2 regions of the Bacillus sp. AC266 genome follow, and region 2 is predicted to be linked to the other one. Evidence: riboswitches for the same ligand, from Rfam matches in the RefSeq annotation. Region 2 holds a riboswitch; the other holds the start of a gene.
The links. Region 2 has a riboswitch for thiamine pyrophosphate ahead of thiC (phosphomethylpyrimidine synthase ThiC). Riboswitches for the same ligand answer to the same signal wherever they lie in the genome.

Region 1 (7,635 bases), on a different contig from region 2:
AACCGCCTCCTACGAAAGTTACAATCTCAATTTGGTCCCCATCAAAAACAGATGTATCGTTATGATCATCTTTTTGTAAAATATCTTTATTACGTTCTACTACAACAATTCTGTTATCTAACTCTAAATGTGTAAGTAGCCCAGCTACTGTTTTCACACTCTCTGGTACTTCAATTTGGTTACCATTAATTTTTAAATTCAAACTTCCATCCCCTTTCTAAACCGTTTTAGAAAGCAATGAATCTAGCAAGTGATTCTCCTGCTTTCCTTCTATTAAATCAGCCATATACTGACCAGAAACAGGACTTAATAAAATGCCGTTTCGATAATGGCCCGTACAAGCATATAAACCTTTTATTTCTTCATGCTCTCCCATATAAGGAGCTTCATGATTAGACTGCGGTCTTAACCCAGCCCACGTACTTTCCCATTCTGCTTCTTTTAAGGCAGGCAATATTGTGTAGGCACGCTCTAATATGGAAGTAATACTTTCTGGTTGTACAGACTTATTAAACGTATGAGGCTTCATTGTTGCCCCAATTACGTAACGGCCACCACGTTTCGGTGTAATATAAAAACGTTCTTGGAAAATAGGAGCTTTCAAGAGCGGTTTCTTGCTTCTTACTGCAACAACTTCACCCTTCACAGGATACGTGCCCCAATCACTATGGAAATAATGTAGTAATTTCGTACTCCATGAGCCTCCAGCGATAACGACTTTTTCACATGTGATTACACCTTCACTCGTAACAATTCCAGTCACTTTATTATTTTCAATACGAATATCAAACACTTCTGTTTGTTCATATATATCAGCACCGGAAATTGCTGCAGAATGTGCGAATGCTTTCGTAAGCTCTGGTGCAATAACTTGACCATCTTTCGGATAATATACCGCCCCTATAATTGACTCGGAAAGAAACGGCTCTTTTTCCCGTAAATGGTCCCCCGTTAGAAATCGGGAATCTTCACCTGTTTTCTGCTGCCAATCCATAATATGAAGAATTCTTTTCTTCTCATCTTCATTTTGAGCGATGCGATAAATGCCCTTTTCTTCATACCCAATATCGATGCCTGTTTTTTCACGTAAAACTGCTGCAAGTTGTGGAAATATAGCACGGCTTTCTCTAGCAAGCTCAAACAACGGATCATATGCATCCCATTCTGCCTGAACACCGAGCAAACCAGCAGCTGCTTTCGAAGCTTCAGATGCGATTCTTTGCTTCTCTACAATCGCTACTTTATGCCCTCTTTCTGCTAGAAAGTGTGCAACTGAACTACCAATTACACCTCCGCCAATAATCGCTACATCATACTTCTTACACATGTTTTTCCGCCCACTTTCTTATTGATTCCTTATAAGATTTCGCCTTGCTATACGGATTACTACTGCTTATAATCCCGGACATAACAGCAATGCCACTTACACCATTTGCAAGAACATCACCTGTATTTTCAGGGGTAATCCCACCAATTGCAGTTATTGGTATGGATAAACAACTTGCCATATGAGCAATTTCTTCTAATCCTCTCGCTGGCACACCTTTTTTACAATCTGTCGGAAATACATGACCATAAACGAGTGAATCTGCTCCATTTTTAAATGCTACTATCGCCTCATCTAGCGAATGTACTGAATAACCGACATGCAAATAAGAAAACTTTTCTTTTACTAACCTTACATCTGCGCTTCGATATCCTAGCTGAACACGCGGAATATTTAATAGAATAGCAATATCAATTCGATCATTTATCACTATCTTCGATGCTGGAAAGCCTTTCCCCAAAAGACTTTCCACACCTTCATACAATTCCTTCGTACTTTTCTCACGCTCACGAATATGCAAATAATCGATCTCACTCTCAATTTGCATCGCTACATTCACTAACTCTTCGAATGGCATATGGCCATTTGAGATTACATGGAGCTCATTTTTCATATTCATTCGCCTACTTTAAAATGTTTTCAAATAATTCATCGGCTGGAACGATTTCTTTCGTCATTCCTTTGTCTTTCAACCATTTGTTTTGTTTCTCCCATGACTCTTTTGAATCCGATAAGAATGGCTCATCTTTCGTTTCCATCTTCTCTAATAAAATTTTCATACTTTCTTTTTCAACTTCTGGTACAAGCGGGAAGTTTTCTTTTTCTTGATGATCTAATAAAATATTTAATGCTTCATCGGGTTTTTTCTTCATAAAGTCATACCCTTTTTGTGCCCCACGTAAAAAGGCTTGCAATGCTTCTTTATCTTTTTTCAACGTTTTATCACCCGTTACAAACACAAGCTCATGATAGTTCGGTACACCATAATCTGCTGGATTAAAGTATGCTGGTTCATGACCTTCATGACGCATAACAGGTACTTCATGGTTAATGTATGCCCCTGTTACCGCATCCACTTTTTTCGTAATTAATGCTGGTACTAAATCAAAGCCAACATCGACTACTTTCACTGTATCTGGATTACCACCAGCTTCTTTTACCATCGTTTTTAAATACATCTCACTTAAAGGTGTTCCAGAATATCCAACTGTTTTCCCCTCTAAATCTTTTGGCGATTGAATGCCTGCTGACTTCAGTGATACAACATGATTTAATGGTGAACGTACGACAGCTCCAATTGATTTCACTGGAATTTGTTCATTTGCTTTTGCCATGACAACATCTGGTTGATAATACAAACCAACTGTCACTTTCCCTGCTGCCGCTAGCGTTAATGGATCAGTCGGATTAGAAGGGAATTTAATATTCACCTTGACTCCTTCTTCTTTAAAGTATCCTTTTTCAATTGCCGTATAAATAAAGCTATGTACCGCATTCGGGTACCAATCAAGCATTACTGTTATTTCTTTTTCTGATTTATTCTTATCTGATGCCGAGTTACTCGAACATCCTGCAATCATTGCAACTAATAATGTAAACACAAAGATGCGTTTTAATAATTTCATGAATGTTTCCTCCAACTAATAAATTTCTTTTCTAATATCGAAACAAGTATGACGAAGAAAATAGCTAATAATGATAACAATACAATTGGTGCAAATACACCAGCTCCGTCTAACTGCGTCATCATTCTTTTACTGAAATATCCAAGCCCAGCTTGTGCACCGAGCCATTCACCAATCGCTGCCCCAATAACGCTAAGTGGTATCGCAATTTTTAACGCTGAAAAAAAATAAGGAAGAGCAGATGGCAACTTTAGCTTTAGAAAAACATCTTTTTTCGTTGCACCATATGTAACTAATAGCTCCTCCCATTCTTTTTTCGTACTGCGCAGTCCATCATACGTATTGACCGCAATTGGGAAAAACGTAATTAAAACGGTAACAACAACCTTACTCCAGATGGTATATCCAAACCATAAAACGAAGAGCGGTGCAAGCGCAGTGATCGGGATTGTTTGTGAAGCAACTAATAACGGATAAAATGCTCTTTCCATCCACGTACTCGCATTCATTAACATTGCTAGCCCTACGCCCAGTACGATAGAAATAACAACGCCTATTAAAACGACGTATAACGTTGCAGGTAAATGAACCGTAAATAATATATCTTTCAGCGCCCATATCTTCATTACAATTGCAGAAGGTGATGGCAAAATGTACATCTCATCTACAATTCTTGCTCCTACTTCCCACAGAGCAAGTAAAATTCCACTTAATATAAGGGCAGGTAATAACTCCTTCAAGCGATTCATCATACGAGTACCTGCCTTTGTAACATACTAAGGAGCTCTTCTTTAAGCGCTAACACTTCAGGCTTATATAAATCTTTTCTTGTTCGGTTACGATCAAGCGGCACAATTCGCTCAGTTAAAGTTGCTATCGGTTGATTTTCTACAACCAAAATTCGATTAGAAAGAAACAATGCTTCTTCAACATCATGAGTGATAAATAAAATTGTTTTTTCCCACTCTTTCCATTGTTCAAACAACCATTCTTGCAAAGATGCCTTCGTTAAAGCGTCCAATGCGCTAAACGGTTCATCTAACAATAATATCTCCCCTCCTGTTAATAAAGTTCGGATAAAAGATACGCGTTGCCTCATACCACCAGATAAATCTTTCGGATATTTTTTCTCGTACCCTTGTAAACCAAATTTATGTAACAGTTCTTTCGCTTTTACTTGCGCTTCTTTCTTCTGCACACCTTGGCACTCTAGCGGCAGGGCCGCATTCTCAATAATCGTCCTCCACGGCAAGAGCATATCTTTTTGGGGCATATACCCTACAGAATGACTCTTCTTTGTTTCTGTCAGCTCTATCTGTCCAGTACTTGCCTCTTCTAAGCCTATAATAAGGCGAAATAAAGTACTTTTCCCGCATCCACTCGGTCCGATAATACTTACAAACTCTTTATCTTGTATAGAAGCATTTAATTCATTGATGATTGGTTTTTCATCATAATGAAAGGAAACATTATGAAACTGTAGTATGTTCTTGCTCCTCAAAACCCCACATCTCCTTACGATAAGCCATATCCCAGAATAAATATTCAAATCGGCTGGAATATAAGAAAATCTCCTCTAATCGGTCTAGCTCTTTCTCTGACTTTCCAACTGCCATTTCATTTAATAAATCTATTAACCAAATACAAAGGTTACCGTATTCTTCAGAACTATATCCTTGAATCCACTCTCCAAAGAACTCATGATCTCTTGCTCCAGGAATATCATTTAAACGCTTTCCGATCTCCCAATAGCTCCACATACATGGAAGTAAAGCTGATATTAATTCTGCAAGTGTGCCATTTTGAGATACAGACATCATGTAATTTGTATAGGCTAAATTTTTAGCAGATGGTTTCGCAGATTCTATCTCCTCTACAGTAATGCCAAGTTTGTTTGCATACTGTTTATGGATCGTCATTTCTCCATTTAAAATCCCATCAATTTGCTCTGCAAATTTTGCCATAACTTGTGGATTCGTTGCCTTTACAACCCCAATTGCATATAGCTTTGCATAATCTAACAAATATAAATAATCTTGAATAATATAGTACTGGAATTTGTCTTTTTCCAACGTACCATCCCCCATACCTACTACAAACGGATGATTATGACTTTTCTCCCAAACAGGCTGCACCGTATCAAATAATTTTTCACAAAATTTCATTAATAATTCCCCTTCCTATATATCTATTTATCTCAATAAAAAAACCACTTCTGTATATAAGAAGTGGTTACAGCAAATAAAATTATAATTTATTCGTTGTTCCACTTCCCTTCGCTAGTATTATCTAGATCAGGTGTTGTAAGGGTTAAGGATTATTCCTCTCTCAGCACGAAAAGCACCCCTAGTGGTGTTAATATGAAATTTTCAAATAAAAAAGCCCCGTTTCTATACGCAAAGAAACGGGGACTCATTGTTAATGTCCGAATTGCTTCCCTACGCTAGCATAATCTAGATCAGGTAATAAAAAGGATCAAAGGCTTATGGCCCTACTCTCAGCTGGCAACACCAGCCCTCCTAGCAAACTATAAAATTATCACTGTCAGTATAACATCGCCATAAGACATCATCAACTGTTTTAATTTTCTTAATTGCGAATTAAATCTCAACGTGTTAAACAAATATAAATGCGACCTCACAAATGATATATACAATATTTATATACGAATCTCTCTTCTGACATTATTTTTATTGATTTCATATTACATTTATGTGAATACGACCAATATATTATATCTTTATACTATAATAAAATTACAACTATACAACTAGAGGAGGTCTTTATTACATGAATATGAAAGCCACAGCTTTAACAGCAACTACTATCGCAATTGCTTCTTTACTTCCTTCTATGGGAGAATCCGATATACAAACAGCGGCTGCTAAGCAACCATCTACAGTAAAAACTGGATATGTAAAAATTGACAACGTTGCACTACATCAAAATAGCCATACAGACAGTGCAATAGTTGATACCATTCGATTTAATAGCCCGGTTACTATTCTTGAAACAGTTCAAGATTGGTATAAAGTATCTGTTAACAACAAAACAGGCTATATGAAAAAAGATGCAATTCTATTCAAAAAAAATGTTCAACCAAAGTCTCAATATATCGTAAATGCAAACGCATTAAACGTTCGTTCTGAACCTAATACAGAGTCTTCTATTCTAGATATATTACCAAATGGTCAATTCATTACCATTCAAGGTGAACAAGGAGATTGGTACAAAATATTACATAACGGTCAAATTGGTTACGTACAAAAAACATTTGTATCTAATGGATCCACACCTCTAGTAAAAGGTGTAACAGTACAAGGTTCTCCTTCTTATACTGTTGCAACACCAAAATTAAATGTACGTAGCAATGCTAGCACAAGTGGCACTCTACTTGGCTCATTACAAAATGGTACACAAGTACAAGTAGTAGAAACGGTAGGTACTTGGTATAAAATTCGTTTTGGCACAGGATACGGATATGTAGCAAAACACTATGTAGTGCAAAATCAAAATCAAAATCAAGCACAAGCTAAAACAGCTCAACCTGCATCAATTCCAGCAGTTTTCAAATTCCCTACTCAAGGGAAAATCAGCTCCACTTTTGATATGCGCTGGGAGCAAATGCATTATGGTATAGATATAGCAGCACAAGGAAATGTCTCTATTCAAGCTGCTGCTGCAGGTAAGGTTGTGAAATCTTATTATTCGGCTAGCTACGGCAATGTCGTGTTCATCGCCCATCAAATAAATGGGAAATTATATACAACAGTTTATGCTCATATGAAGGATCGCACTGTACAAGCTGGTGATCAAGTACAAACTGGACAATTAGTAGGTCATATGGGAAACACAGGTCATTCATACGGGCAACATCTCCATTTTGAATTACATAATGGGGAATGGAATTTTGAAAAAACAAATGCAGTAAACCCACTGCCATATTTAGTTAGGTAAATTATATGCCACGCAATATACCTCTCTTTATTGAATACCTGGCCTTTTTAGGTTTAATCTGTTGTTTAATCATTTATAATACGAACACTGTATTTTTATCTATTATTATTGCTTTTGTTGCTTTAGAAATCATTATGGAAGCATTACAAATGCGGCTAAAACAAAAAATTGCCCATATTTATAATGTAATTTTTCTTTTAAGTGCTCTTATAACAAATATAATTAGTAATGGTTTTTATTTATCTACCGTACTTCCTGTATTCTTTATAGGTGTTTTATTATTCATAGCTAGATACGTTCATGTTCCTAATAACCAAAAACATGAACAAGAAGCTTAGAAAGAGGAGACACTGTGTACCAATCTTTCAAAGATAATCCAATGAAATATATATTGAATTTATATGAAAAAATGAATACTTTTTTTGGTATACAAGGAAGTTATACTGCACAATTTCTCCTTTATGGAATGTTATTTCTTATCTTAGTTACTTTCTCCTTGCTTTACTAACAAAAAAAGGATCTCACATAAACTTGAGATCCTTTTTAATTTATATTAATTTTTAATATGTAAAATATGGTTTATCCACAAGCATATTTTTCATAAATGAAACTAAGATTATATTTTTTCTCTAAGCTCATTCTTTGTTCATCGTCGCACCAATAGAAAAGAATATCATGAATCGTTGCATAACGCTTATTTTTAAGAAATAGTTTAAAGAATGATGG
Region 2 (7,635 bases):
AAGCGAAGTAAGTCACCTTCAATGATTTTGTCAGACATGTTCAATTCATTTTGAGCACGATCAATTAGTGGTTGAGATTCTTCTTTCGGTAATTGCACAACTTCGCCAGTAGTACGGTCGTAGAATGTACTGTTCGTGTACATGTACTTATCTGTAACGAAGCTACCGTCACGAAGAACAACGAATCCTTTATTTTCTGGTGAGAATACATCATGACCGAATTGAATTTGATTCGTAGAATCTACACCAAGTAAGTTTAGAATTGTTGGCTTAATGTCAATTTCACCAGTTGGTTTTGAAATTGTTTTACCTTCTTTTTGACCTGGAACGTGAATAAACATCGGTGTTTTTTGTAAGTTCATATGGTCAAATGTAGTGATTTCTTCTTTTCCTAAGAACTGTGCCATTGCACGGTTATGGTTTTCAGAAATACCATAGTGATCACCGTAGAATACGATAACTGAGTTGTCGTAAATACCTTCTGCTTTTAGACGCTCAATAAAGTGTTTCATTGCTTCGTCTAAATAGCGAGCAGTTACCATGTAACGGTCAAATACGCCATCACCAGAATTGTATTCATCGATTAATTTCGTACTGTCATCATAAGTGAATGGGTAATGGTTTGTTAAAGTAAGGAAGCGAGTATAGAACGGTTGCTTCACTTCTTTTAACATATCGATAGATTGATCGAAGTATTCGATATCTTTTAATCCCCAATTTAATTTTGTTTCTGGCGTAATTTTGTAGTCAAGCTCGTTGTAGTAACGATCATAACCAAGTGCCGGATACATAATGTTACGGTTCCAGAACGTTGCGTTATTCGCGTGGAATACTGATGTGTGATATCCTTGCTGACGCAAAATTTCTGGAGTTGCTGTATATTCGTTATTACCGTGTGTGAAGAATACAGCACCACGGTCTAGTGGATACATTGAAGTATCTACTAAGAATTCAGCATCAGACGTTTTACCTTGCCCAGTTTGATGGAAGAAGTTATCGAAGTAATAACTTTCTTTCGCAAATTGGTTTAGGAATGGTGTAACTTCTTGTCCGTTAACTTGCGCACCAATTAAGAATGTTTGTAATGATTCAAGAGAGACAACAATTACGTTTTTCCCTTTTGCAGTACCAAACATATTTGGATCTGGTTTACTTTGTGTTGTTTTCACATAGTTTTCTGCTTCTTGCAATTTACTACTATCAGCAAACGCTTTTTGTGAACTTGATTTTGCTTGTAAGCCAAGATCGTATGCTTGGTGTACATATAATCCTAGGTTTTTAACAAGCATAACGCGGTCGAATGAACGTGTTAATAGTTCTGGACGCTCAGCTTCTGCAAATCCTAGGTTTACGCAGAAAATAGCAACCGTTGACACGAAGTATAGAGAACGCATCGGACGTGCTACACGTTCTGTCGGTGCAAAATCTTTCTTCTTCTTCAATAGAACGAAGAATACGATAATATCCGCAAATGCAAGGATGATTTTGTAGTTAAATAATTCTTTCACACTAGAACCTAAACTTCCGAAATTAGACGTTTGTCCTAGTACTGGTAAAGTAACGAAGTCATTGTAGAATCCGTAGAACATTACGTTACCAACAAGAATGAACGTTAAGATAAAGTTAATTCCTAGTGCTATATAGTTACGTTTTTTCCCTTTTGCAAATAATGCAAGACCCACAAACAGTAATGATGCTGCTAATGGACTAATGAATAAAATGAATTCTTGCATGAAAGATTCAAGTTTTAAATCGAAGCTAGTGCGTGTAATGATGTAGGTTTTTAGCCATACGGCCAAAGCTACGAATAAAGTGAAACGCACATTTTGAAATTGTGATTTCATGGTTTCTTTCATTCATTTCCACCCTTTCTCTATCAGGCTTGGTCGATTTTGGAGCGAAAAATGTTAAAATAAAAAATACATAGTTTTCTTGGTCATAATTAGAGTTTCTATATTCACCCATATACGACTTTAACTATGCATACCCTTTTTGGTTTCTTGTGCTGCTCATAAGCATAACGTCATTTCTGTATTATACAACAAAATTCATTTCTGAGAAACACTATAACATTTTACATTTTTTGTATGTGATTTGTCACTACCAGAGAAAACTTTAACATTCGTTTATAGGCTCGTCAACTAGAAAATATAACAAAAAATGAAATTTCATTGATAGATTATGTGTAATTTTGATGAACTTTTATAGAAAAGAATGTTAAGCGGAATTGAAAGTTTTTTGGTTGAGAAATATGGAATAGAAATCTTTAAGTGGTTGTCTAGAAAACTATTATATGAAGGAAAATACGAAAAAATTAACGAACACTTGTTCTTTTTGGTTTTGTTTGTTACAATGAAATTTCATTGATAGATTATGTGTAATTTTGATGAACTTTTACTGATAACATAACATATTGTAGCTTATTTCTTTTGAAAATAGGGAGGCTTTTGAATGAAACAAAAATTTTCAGTTGAAGCGTTTTGGAAGAAAATAAAACATGTTGCGAAGCAGGCAGGGCAGTCGGTAATCTATGCGAGTTTATTGTTGTTTTACGTGTTGCAAAGACCGGATGTTCCAAAACGAGTGAAAATTATTGTAATCGGAGCACTTGCTTATTTCATTGCACCGATTGATGCCATTCCAGATTTCATTGCTGGAGTCGGTTATACGGATGATTTAGGTGCGTTAATGGCCGCACTATTACAAGCATCGATATACGTAAATGAAGATGTGAAAGATAAGGCACGAGTGAAGTTGGCAGAATGGTTTGGTTCGGATATAGACACATCATTTATCGATCAAAAATTAGATCAATAGGTGAGAACTGTCATAGGATGACAGGGCGAACGTAAGCGAGGAAGTGCATTATGCCATCAGGAAGAACGCATACGAAAATAAACTTAATATCCCTTCCGGTTGTTTTGTTTATGCTCTTTTCGTATGGATTAACAAGTTTTGATTTTTTATTAACTTTTGCAATTGGCTTTTTAGTAGGTACTTCATTTCTAACACCGGATTTAGATACGTACAGTAATGCGTATAATAAATGGGGATTCCTCCGCATTTTTTGGTATCCATATAGGAGCGTAATGCCCCATCGTTCCTTCTTCACACATACGATTATAATTGGTGATATTATTCGTATTGCATACATGTTAATCGTGTTTTCTCCGTTTTTATTCCTATTAAATATAATCGCATTCGGTGGGAATTTAATAGAAATTGCGAAGGAACACGAGGTTGAAATTGTAACGTTTGTAATGGGGATTGTTGTGGCGAGTACGCTTCACATTATAGCGGATAAAGCGAATACGCGCCGAAAGAAAATGATGAGAAAAAAGAAGAAACGCAGAAGATAAAGAAACCGTCCCAAAAGGTATTTTGGGACGGTTTTTTTCTTATTAATAGGTAGGTTACTCTTGTTGAACCGCCGATAAAATTTCATTTACGATCATGCGACATCAATTTTTGGACAGTTTCTTTTTAATCAAACGCTTGTTTAAAACTAAGCTTTCAGTACTTTAATACCTTTCACGATATTCCAAATGAAGTAGTATAAGCTAATGATTCCGCAAATGCATAAGACGATGATTGCTCCAATTCCAAGTGTTACGTCTGGTTGATCAGATCCGATGCCCATAATCCCTAAAATAACTAATCCAATCAATGAAGCGATGCTTGGAACGATATGTGTCCATAGAGCACGTTTCGCATGTGGTTTCGTTTCAGAATCGCCCACAATCCACACGATAATAGGGAATAAGATAGGTGCAAATAATACACTAAAGTATGATAAAGCTGCTAATATTTTGTTTCCGTTCATATATATCACCTCATAAGTAATGTCCGTTGTTATACTTTTAGTATGCGATAAATTTGGCAACCTTCCTATCGATTAACATTACAAAAACGTGACGCTTTTGTAAGATTTCCTTTTTAAATGATGAAATTTTCGAAAAAATCTTTTTAAATGAAAATTGTTGTGATAAAATTATTGAAAACGTTTTCTTGAACGTTTTGTATTTTTTAGACTTAAAGGTATGATGACCTGGTAGTCTATTGATAAGGTTATATCTTATTTAAAAGGGGATTCTTTAGGGGGAGAGAACAATGAACACATGGACACAAGTTTACGATCCGTTCGGTAACATTTGGATTTCGGCAGCAGTCGCACTTATTCCAATCATCTTTTTTTTCTTAGCTTTAGCGGTTTTCCGCATGAAGGGGTATGTGGCAGGATTTATTACAGTTGTATTAACGATTTTGGTGGCGTTATTTGCGTATAAAATGCCATTCACAATGGCAATGGCAGCGACCGGATACGGTTTCTTATACGGATTATGGCCAATTGCGTGGATTATCATTATGTCAGTATTTTTATATAAAATTTCTGTGAAAACAGGTCAATTTGATGTCATTCGTGCATCTGTATTATCCATTACGAATGACCATCGTTTACTCGTTATTTTAATTGGATTTTCATTTGGAGCATTTTTGGAAGGGGCAGCAGGATTTGGTGCACCAGTAGCGATTACGGCAGCACTTCTGGCAGGCCTTGGGCTAAATCCTTTATATGCAGCAGGTCTTTGTTTAATCGCAAATACTGCACCAGTAGCTTTCGGAGCGATGGGGATTCCGATTACAGTTGCTGGACAAGTGACAGGCATTGATCCACATAAAATTGGACAAATGGCTGGGCATCAATTACCGTTCTTATCTTTATTTGTTCCGTTCTTTATCGTATTTTTAATGGATGGCTTTAAAGGAGTAAAACAAACGTGGCCTGCTTTATTTGTAGCGGGTAGTTCATTTGCAATTACACAGTTTATTACAGCGACGTTTTTAGGACCAGAACTTCCTGATATTACGTCAGCACTTGTAAGTTTAGTAAGTTTATCGCTATTCTTAAAAGTTTGGCAGCCGAAAGAAATTTATCAAACTAAGCAAGCGAATAGTGAAGTAGCCGCGGCGACGACAACGACATCTATGCCGAAACTAACGGTAGGAAAAGTAGTAAAAGCATGGTCTCCGTTCATTATTTTAACTGTGATGGTAGTCATTTGGAGCCAAAGTTTCTTTAAAGCATTATTCGCTCCGGGCGGGGCTTTAGAAAGTCTCGTATTTAAATTTGAAGTTCCAGGCTTGCACAATTTAGTAATGAAAGCAGAGCCTATTGTAAATAAACCAACACCTTATGAAGCAATCTTGAAATTAGATATTTTATCAGCGACTGGAACAGCAATTTTAATTGCTTGTATCATTTCTATTTTTATTTTGAAAATGAGTGCAAAAGATGCAGTAGCAACATTTAAAGAAACGTTAAATGAACTAAAAATGCCAATTCTATCTATTGGATTCGTATTAGGATTCGCATTTATCGCAAACTATTCTGGTCTATCTTCTACATTAGCGTTAGCACTTGCAGGAACTGGCGGACTATTCCCGTTCTTCTCACCATTCTTAGGATGGATTGGCGTATTCTTAACAGGATCAGATACGTCAGCGAACGCACTGTTCTCGAATTTACAAGCAATTACAGCGCAGCAAGTCGGTGTATCTGAAGTGCTTCTTGTTGCAGCAAATACAACGGGCGGTGTAACAGGTAAAATGATTTCTCCGCAATCAATTGCGATTGCTTGTGCGGCAGTTGGACTTGCTGGGAAAGAGTCAGATTTGTTCCGCTTTACATTGAAGCATAGTTTATTCTTCGTTACTATTGTTGGGATTATGACGTATGTGCAGGCTTATTATTTAACTTGGATGATTCCGTAAACAACAAAAGAAATAAACTTTGCATTTTTCAGATTATAGTGTATGATGGGAAAGTATTGAAAATTAAATCAGTGATAAACTAGGGGTGCCTAACGTATGCGTAGGCTGAGAGAGAAGCGTGTGAACTTCTTAACCCTTTGGACCTGATCTGGCTCGTACCAGCGTAGGGAAGTTAACGGCTTTACATAATTATGTCTTTATGAGCCAGGTCCTTATTCTTTTATGGACCTGGCTCTTTTTATTTTGGCATGCGCTGGCCATATCTCGTCCTTGTCACGAACAGGGGGGCAACAAAGGTTATGAAACAGTCTGTTTCAGCTGAGCAAATTGAATTGAAATCGAGTTTACCAGGAAGTAAGAAAGTGTATGTGGATGGAACACGTGAAGGTATGAAAGTACCAATGCGTGAGATTGAACAAAGCGATACGAACGGTGTTCAAAATCCGCCAATCCGTGTGTATGATACGAGTGGACCTTATACAGATCCAGAGTATAAAGTGGAGCTGGAAAAAGGGTTGCAGGCGCCGCGCCACTCTTGGACCTTGGGGCGTGGTGATGTGGAAGCTTATGAAGGACGCGAAATTAAACCTGAGGATGACGGTGTGAAAGTGGCTTCAAAACATACACCTGTTTTCCCGCAAATGGATCGTAAGCCGCTTAGAGCGAAGCAAGGTGCAAATGTTTCGCAAATGCATTATGCGCGTAATGGCATTATTACGTCTGAGATGGAATATGTTGCGATTCGTGAAGGGGTAGAGCCTGAATTTGTTCGTAAGGAGATTGCAGAAGGTCGTGCGATTTTGCCGGCAAACATTAACCATCCTGAAGCGGAACCGATGATAATTGGACGTAATTTTCACGTGAAGGTAAATGCAAATATCGGAAACTCTGCTGTATCGTCTTCTATTGCAGAAGAAGTAGAGAAGATGACGTGGGCGACTCGCTGGGGTGCAGATACGATTATGGATTTATCTACAGGTAAAAACATTCATACAACACGTGAGTGGATTATTCGTAATGCTCCGGTACCAGTTGGAACTGTGCCAATTTATCAAGCGCTTGAAAAAGTAAACGGAATTGCAGAGGATTTAACGTGGGAAGTGTATCGTGATACGTTAATTGAGCAGGCGGAGCAAGGCGTTGATTACTTCACGATTCACGCTGGTGTATTACTTCGTTATATTCCAATTACTGCAAAGCGTATGACAGGTATTGTTTCGCGCGGTGGTTCGATTATGGCGCAGTGGTGTTTATTCCATCATAAAGAAAACTTCCTATATACTCACTTTGAAGAGATTTGTGAAATTATGAAGCAGTACGATGTTTCGTTTTCTCTTGGAGATGGATTACGTCCAGGTTCTATTGCAGATGCAAATGACGAAGCGCAGTTTTCTGAGCTTGAGACACTTGGTGAATTAACAAAAATCGCTTGGAAACATGATGTGCAAGTTATGATTGAAGGACCTGGGCATGTACCGATGCATTTAATTAAAGAAAATATGGAGAAAGAACTTGATATTTGTCAGGGTGCGCCGTTCTATACACTTGGGCCGTTAACGACAGATATTGCACCAGGTTATGATCATATTACTTCAGCGATTGGTGCTGCGATGATCGGCTGGTTTGGAACGGCGATGCTTTGTTATGTAACCCCGAAAGAACATTTAGGTTTACCGAACAAAGATGATGTTCGCGAAGGGGTTATTACGTACAAAATCGCTGCGCATGCAGCCGATCTTGCGAAAGGGCATAAAACGGCTCATCAGCGTGATGATGCACTTTCAAAAGCACGATTTGAATTCCGTTGGCGCGACCAATTTAATTTATCTTTAGATCCTGAACGCGCGATGGAGTACCATGATG

Region 1: linked by a shared signal. The riboswitch ahead of tenA (thiaminase II) and the one ahead of thiC (phosphomethylpyrimidine synthase ThiC) in region 2 are both predicted to bind thiamine pyrophosphate.

What each region holds. Positions count from the first base shown of each region.
Region 1 covers NZ_CEEDEC010000005.1:390,427-398,061, forward strand. The annotation lists gene thiS (sulfur carrier protein ThiS) at 1-202, opposite strand, end outside; gene thiO (glycine oxidase ThiO) at 218-1,327, opposite strand; gene tenI (thiazole tautomerase TenI) at 1,320-1,940, opposite strand; gene AC0IXC_RS22005 (ABC transporter substrate-binding protein) at 1,951-2,952, opposite strand; gene AC0IXC_RS22010 (ABC transporter permease) at 2,949-3,701, opposite strand; gene AC0IXC_RS22015 (ABC transporter ATP-binding protein) at 3,701-4,453, opposite strand; gene tenA (thiaminase II) at 4,422-5,117, opposite strand; TPP riboswitch at 5,207-5,310, opposite strand; TPP riboswitch at 5,371-5,483, opposite strand; gene AC0IXC_RS22025 (SH3 domain-containing protein) at 5,743-6,909, shown strand; gene AC0IXC_RS22030 (hypothetical protein) at 6,915-7,247, shown strand; gene AC0IXC_RS22035 (DUF3965 domain-containing protein) at 7,489-7,635, opposite strand, start outside.
Region 2 covers NZ_CEEDEC010000004.1:286,515-294,149, reverse strand. The annotation lists gene AC0IXC_RS18540 (LTA synthase family protein) at 1-1,856, opposite strand, end outside; gene AC0IXC_RS18535 (YkvA family protein) at 2,452-2,817, shown strand; gene AC0IXC_RS18530 (metal-binding protein) at 2,868-3,359, shown strand; gene AC0IXC_RS18525 (magnetosome magnetite crystal formation protein family) at 3,506-3,823, opposite strand; gene lldP (L-lactate permease) at 4,111-5,772, shown strand; TPP riboswitch at 5,844-5,959, shown strand; gene thiC (phosphomethylpyrimidine synthase ThiC) at 6,072-7,635, shown strand, end outside.